3 regions of the Solibacillus sp. FSL R7-0668 genome follow, and region 1 is predicted to be linked to each of the others. Evidence: riboswitches for the same ligand, from Rfam matches in the RefSeq annotation. Region 1 holds a riboswitch; each other region holds the start of a gene.
The links. Region 1 has a riboswitch for cobalamin ahead of cobJ (precorrin-3B C(17)-methyltransferase). Riboswitches for the same ligand answer to the same signal wherever they lie in the genome.

Region 1 (2,269 bases):
TACTCAACATTATTCAAGGACATGAGCAGGTGCGCAGCGTTCATGATCTTCATATTTGGGCGGTTACGAGTGGCTTACACGCATTGACTTGTCATATTGTATTGGATGATGCCTTAACAATAAAAGAAGGTAGTGCCATTATCGCACATATTGAACACGAACTATTACACGCCAATATTCAACACGCGACTATTCAGATGGAAGATAGTAGCCATAAACATGGCGATTCTGTGTATTGTACGGTAAAGGCTGAAGCAGGTGGACATCACCATCACCATCATTAAGGAGGCAATTTATGAACGAGCAAATGGATCAAGTACGCCATGAATTAGATGAAGAAACCTTATTTGTAGTATCTCAGACCTTCAAAGCATTAAGTGATCCAACACGTATTCGAATATTAAACTTATTATGCTGTAAAGAATATGCCGTAAACGATCTAGCAGAAAGCTTGAATTTAAGCCAATCTACAGTGTCACACCAGCTGCGGTTTTTAAAAAATTTACGCCTCGTCAAGTTTAGACGTGAAGGGACAACAATGTTCTATTCAAGTGATGATGAGCATGTAATGAATTTATTGCATCAGGCGATTGATCATGCGAAACATGAATAATACAATACGCCGGATATCTCTTAGATTTATACATGAATTGTTATAAAAGTGAAAAAATTATATCCAATACCAATGAAGTATGTTACTTTAAGAATGTTAATTAAATAATTTGCAATTTAAATGAGTGCTTACATTTTTATGTAAGGTAAAAGGGAAATTAGTGAAAATCTAATGCAGCCCCCGCTACTGTAAATGCTGATGAAATCACAACAATCACTGTCAATCGATGGGAAGATGTGAAAGTAAAATGAAGCTTGAGCCAGGAAACCTGCTTATTTAAACGATACTTACTTTTCGGAGGGAGAAGTGTAGGCGAAACATGATCATGTTTTTGTGTTTTTTTATACTAATCCGTATACAATTTCACTTGCCCGTACCTCTTTTTCTAAAAAGTAGGTGCGGGCATTTTTTCATTTCTATACGGAGGGTGTTTGGATGCAAAAGGGAAAAATTTTTGTTGTTGGCTTTGGTCCTGGTGATCGAGAGCATATTACAAAGCGTGCAGTCGATGCACTGCAACAAAGTGAACACATTATGGGCTATAAAACATATGTGGACTTGATTGAACATTTAGTAACGGCAAAAACGATTGTAAGTACAGGGATGACTGAGGAAGTCTCGCGTGCACAAGAAGCGGTTAAGCAGGCAGAGGCAGGAAGTATCGTATCGGTTATTTCAAGTGGAGACTCAGGTGTTTACGGGATGGCCGGTCTTGTATATGAGGTGCTAATTGAAAAGGGCTGGACAGAGGCAACGGGTATTGAAGTGGAAGTAGTGCCGGGGATTTCCGCGATTAACTCTTGTGCAAGTTTGCTTGGTGCCCCCGTTATGCATGATAGCTGTACGATTAGCTTGAGTGACCATTTAACACCGTGGACAGTGATTGAAAAGCGAATTGAAGCAGCAGCAATGGCCGATTTTGTCGTTGCGTTTTACAATCCTAAATCAGGTAGACGAACAAGACAAATCGTAGAAGCGCAACGCATTTTGTTGAAATATCGTGCGCCCGATACGCCGGTTGGATTGGTGAAGGCAGCCTATCGCGATACTCAGGATATTGTGTTAACAACACTTGCCGAAATGTTAGAGCATGATATAGGCATGCTGACGACTGTTGTTGTAGGAAATTCCTCTACCTTTTACTATGACAATAAAATCATCACACCGCGTGGCTATCAGCGAAAATATACATTAGGTGAAGAAAAGCAACTATTAAAACCACACCAACGCTTGAAGAAGGAAGCCGAACCATGGGCATTAGACCAAGAAACAGGTGAGGCAAAGGAAGGCTTTGAAAAAATAGAGGCGATTGAGAAAAAAACAACGAATGTGAGCGTAACGGAATGGAGCTCATTGCAATTAGCGAATGAAGCATTGGCGCTTGTTCGACCAGAGGAAAAGGTGGAAAATCCTTTTTTAGTGCAGCAAAAGCAGGAGTCCATTTTTGAATTTGCTGTGTCTCCAGGGGTTGCCAATAAAATGATTACCCCACAGCAAATGGTGACATTAGCTGAAATTGTAGGCGAAAAAGGTACGATGGAATATACACCAGATCACCGTCTTGTGGTTAAAGTACCAAGCATGGATCCACAAAAAATTGTAGCAACGGTTGAACAAACCGGATTGCTCGTCCAACCGGTGGGGGATGTTGTCATC
Region 2 (2,269 bases), 1.1 Mb from region 1:
ACTAAAAATAATTCCAGTTAAAATCAATGTTTCCATTTTCATCGTACGGTCTACTAAACGAGCAAACAGAAGCACGATGACAATTGTTATCGCCGCGCCTAGCATACTAAAGATTGGGAGCGTAAACGAGCCAAGGAATGGAATCGAAATACCTAAAAAAATCGTCATTACAGCCCCAACAGAAGCTCCCGAGGAAACGCCTAGTGTATACGGGTCTGCTAATGGATTTTTCAGCAAACCTTGGAAGGCAGCTCCCGCAATTGCAAGAGACGCACCAATTAATGCCGCTAAAATAACACGTGGCATTCGTATTTTCCAAAGAATGCTGTAGGCAACGGGGTCTGTCGTTTTATCCCACAGAGTAGAGAGCGGAATGTCGACCGAACCAAATGAAATCCCAATCCACATACTCGCTAAAAGTAATCCAATCGATAAAATATAGGCGATTGAATATTTACTGTTCATTAAATACCTCTGGATAAATAGCCTCCGCGATCGATTCAATGCCCTCCACTAGACGTGGACCTTGACGACTTGTCGTATCCGCATCCACTAATTTTACGTTGCTGTTTTTCACCGCAGTCATCTCTGCATAGGCATCATTTGTTGTAAGTTCCTCAATATCATTTTCATACGTCGCTAAAATAACATCTGGGTTACTGCTGACGAATTGCTCAGCGCTATACATTGGCCAGCCTAGTTCGGGTACAGCATTTTCCACATTTAGTACTTCTAACATTTCATTAATAAAGGTATCCTGCCCTGCTGCATAAAGGTCAGGGTCTGTACCAACAACGATAAATACCGACTTTTCTTCTAAGTCTGCCACCTTCACTTCGATTTCTTCAATGTCTTCTTTCATTGAAGCGATAATATCGTTCGCTTCTTGTACCTTATTTGTCAAACGCCCAATTTGCTCAATCGTCGTATATGTTTCTTCAAATGTTTTAGCATCTTTCACAACAAATACCGGAATCCCAACTGCTTCTAGCTGTGCAATCGCTTCTTCATTAAAGCTATACATACCTGATTCATGCGCCAATACTAAATCGGGTTCTAAGGCAATGAGTTGCTCTAAATTAAATTCCATGCCGCCAACCTTTTCCTTCGTTAACGCTTCCTCTGGGTATGTGTCATTGTCAGAAACACCAATAATTTGATCGTTTAAGCCTAAGCCAAATAAGATTTCTGTATTTGATGGAACGAGTGAAATAATACGCTCCGGAGCTTTTTTGATTGTAATATCTTTGCCTAATGCATCCATTTGTGTAATTGGAAATTGGGCTTGCTCTGTTGCCTCGGTAGTTTCATTTTCTTTTACTTTGTCTGCTTCTTCCTCGCCGCATGCTGCTAATGCTACTGTTAATACGGCTACTGAAGAAAGTGCTTGCCATTTTTTCATTGTAAAACTGCCTCCTTGGATTTAGAAAACACATCTACTGTGCTCATTGTTTCATAAGCCCTGATCACCTGTTATTTAGCAAAAAGAAAAAGCCCCACCTCATATGAGAAGGAAGCTTTACGTATGCAAATAAAATTCAACTAACCGGAACTTATCTGCCACATCCTATCCTCGTAGGCGTATCTTTGGGCATTATAAAGGCAGGTCTCCTGGCTTATGCGTTCAAACGTTTAATAGCGCCTTCCCGTATGATACAGTGGCATCATGCTTTAAACTCGCATTTACAGTGGCGGGACCGCATCGGCATTTAACCGATTTCCCTATTACTTCTTATTGTTGAATAAGAACCTTTACAATCGATATGAAATTTATCTTTTATTATAGCGGATAAATTTCGTTTTGTACGCAAACTTATACTTATTTTCAGATAATTCCTCTTAATTCATTAAATATGATACGTGTATTCTTCTGGTAGGACGCGGCGTAGAAATTGCTTTGTGCGGTCTTCTTTTGGCTGCACGAATATTTCATGTGGTGAGCCCTCTTCGATAACATGACCACCATCCATGAAAATTATCCGGTTGGCCACCTCCTTAGCAAATGACATTTCATGTGTCACTACGAGCATTGTTGTCCCTTCTTTTGCGATATCCTTCATCACCGTTAGCACTTCGCCAACCAATTCTGGATCGAGTGCAGAAGTGGGTTCGTCAAATAAAATAATATCTGGATTTAAGGCGACCGCGCGTGCAATACCGACACGCTGCTGTTGGCCTCCTGATAGCTGACTTGGGTAAGCATCATATTTCGCCGATAATCCGACTTTATCGAGCGCTGTTTTCGAAATGTCATAGGCCTGATCCTTTT
Region 3 (2,269 bases), 430 kb from region 1:
GAAGAATATGCAAAGGCAAGTGGGTTGCCAGCGAAATGGATCCATTTGCTATTTATGATTGTTGTGGCACTTGTTATTGCGGCAAGTATGCGTATTGTGGGGATCTTATTAGTATCGAGCTTAATGACATTACCCGTTGCAGCGGCAATGCGTTTAGCCCGTGGATTTAAAGAAGCGATCATTTTAGCGATTGTCTTTGGTGAATTGGCGGTATTAATCGGATTAGTTAGCGCATTTTACTTAAACTTAGCGCCAGGTGGTACTATTGTCGTTACATCTATTATGATTTTATTAATCGTGATTTTCATGAAAAAAATAGTTTTAAAATTTTCAACTAAGGTGGAAGGGGAAGAAGCATAGTGAATACAATACGCGCGTGGGAAATATTAAAAGACAATGGCTATAAAAAAACAGATAAACGAGAATTAATTTTAGGTATGTTTGCGGCTACGGATAAATATTTGACTGCCCGTGATTTACTGCAAGTGCTGAAAAAGGATTTCCCAGGCATGAGCTTCGATACAATTTATCGTAACTTAGCAACATTTGTTGAATTAGACATTTTAGAAGAAACTGAGCTAGGTGGCGAGCGCAATTTCCGCATGCATTGTGAATCGGATCATCACCATCATCATTTTATTTGTCGTGATTGTGGGAACGTCAAGGAGTTATCCCTATGTCCAATGGAAATGCTCGGTGAAAAGCTGCCTGGCTATGCAATAGAAGCACATAAGTTTGAAATTTATGGTAAATGTCCAAACTGCTTATAAAGGTATCAATTTTATGTTTTTAAGCTTGAAATTGATGTGAAATTAAAAACTATTTGCATAATTTCAACAGTATGATAAAGTTAGTTTTACAAATTGAATAGTTTGCAAGAAAGAGATGCCTTGTGCATAAATGGGAATTCGGTGTAAATCCGAAGCTATATCCGTAACTGTAAGCGTAGATGAAAGTAAGTAAAATGCCACTGCTAAAAGCGGGAAGGTGCTTATGAGTAAAGTGAAACGCGAAGCCAGGAGACCAATCTTTTTCTGATCGTAACACACCTCTTCGGAAATAAAGAGAATGTACGGCAGCCATACATCAAACAAGCATGTTTACCTATGTATTTTTTGATTTTATGAAGCCATCCATTTTCTGGGTGGCTTTTTTTCATGCCACTTTAGTTTTCTAGAAGTAATGAATTTGAAGTTTTGAAGTGAGGTTGAGAAAGTTGAAGAAGGATATTCGTTATTCATGCTATCCATTCATGCGTGAAAAATGGAACTGTGTTGATTATGAAATTCGCACAGATTCATTAACGACACGTATTGGGGCAGTTATTCCGACATTGGTGGATGATGCACATGGCCAAACGGTATTAGAAGATATACGTATCATCCAGCCACTTGCTTATCACGTAAATGGTTCTGTACGCGGAAAATTAGCGATTACAGAAAATGACTTGCATTGGTTAAGTGATCGCTATGATTATTATGTCAGTGAAGTAAAAGATGCGATTCAGCAGTTTTTATTACCTCAAGGGGTGGAAAGCGCGGCTCGTCTTCACATTTGCCGAAGTGAAGCGAAAAAATCCTATCGCGCATTACATAAAGTAAGCGAAGAACGAGAAGTTCCTGAAATTTTATTCGACTTTTTAGGCTTACTTGCCAATGTATTGTTTGTGATGGCTGTGTATATGAACAAGCAACACGAATGTGATGAAATTGTCTTCATCTCAAAATCGTATCCAATGAAAAAGAAAAAGGAGCAAAACAATGAACTTTAAAATGAAATGGGTTGCACCTGTTGCTGCAGCACTACTTTTAGCAGCATGTGGAGCAGACGAAGAAAAAGCATCAAAGGATTCAGCAAAAGAGCCAGTTAAGCAAACAGAGGTGGATGGACCATACACAGTTGTAGATGACCGTGGGATTGAAGTAACGTTTGAGGAAGTCCCAAAAACAATCGTATCCTTACAGCCAAGTAATACTGAAATTTTATTTGAATTAGGCGTTGGGGATCAAATTGTTGGTGGAACAGATTATGATACATATCCAGAAGCAGCACAAAAAATCGAACGTGTTTCGACATCAACCGTTATTAACGCGGAACGTATTGTGGAGTTAAATCCAGACGTAGTCGTAGCGTATACAGCTGGTGATGAGGCGCAAGTTACACAGTTAGAAGATGCAGGCTTAAAGGTATTTGTCATCGCATCCGCTACATCTTTTGACGATGTCTACACAGATATCATTCAGCTTTCTGAAGTCATGGGCATTGAGGA

Region 2: it holds a riboswitch for cobalamin, as region 1 does, so the genes downstream of both, MKX47_RS02520 (ABC transporter substrate-binding protein) here and cobJ (precorrin-3B C(17)-methyltransferase) in region 1, are expected to answer to the same signal.
Region 3: it holds a riboswitch for cobalamin, as region 1 does, so the genes downstream of both, MKX47_RS05670 (hypothetical protein) here and cobJ (precorrin-3B C(17)-methyltransferase) in region 1, are expected to answer to the same signal.

The regions. Positions count from the first base shown of each region.
Region 1 is NZ_JBBOUU010000001.1:1,644,055-1,646,323, forward strand. Features, by position in the region: gene MKX47_RS07925 (cation diffusion facilitator family transporter) at 1-284, shown strand, start outside; gene MKX47_RS07930 (ArsR/SmtB family transcription factor) at 296-613, shown strand; cobalamin riboswitch at 719-903, shown strand; gene cobJ (precorrin-3B C(17)-methyltransferase) at 1,049-2,269, shown strand, end outside.
Region 2 is NZ_JBBOUU010000001.1:525,214-527,482, reverse strand. Features, by position in the region: gene MKX47_RS02525 (FecCD family ABC transporter permease) at 1-465, opposite strand, end outside; gene MKX47_RS02520 (ABC transporter substrate-binding protein) at 455-1,402, opposite strand; cobalamin riboswitch at 1,585-1,769, opposite strand; gene MKX47_RS02515 (amino acid ABC transporter ATP-binding protein) at 1,848-2,269, opposite strand, start outside.
Region 3 is NZ_JBBOUU010000001.1:1,215,888-1,218,156, forward strand. Features, by position in the region: gene MKX47_RS05660 (metal ABC transporter permease) at 1-360, shown strand, start outside; gene MKX47_RS05665 (Fur family transcriptional regulator) at 360-770, shown strand; cobalamin riboswitch at 867-1,046, shown strand; gene MKX47_RS05670 (hypothetical protein) at 1,217-1,771, shown strand; gene MKX47_RS05675 (ABC transporter substrate-binding protein) at 1,761-2,269, shown strand, end outside.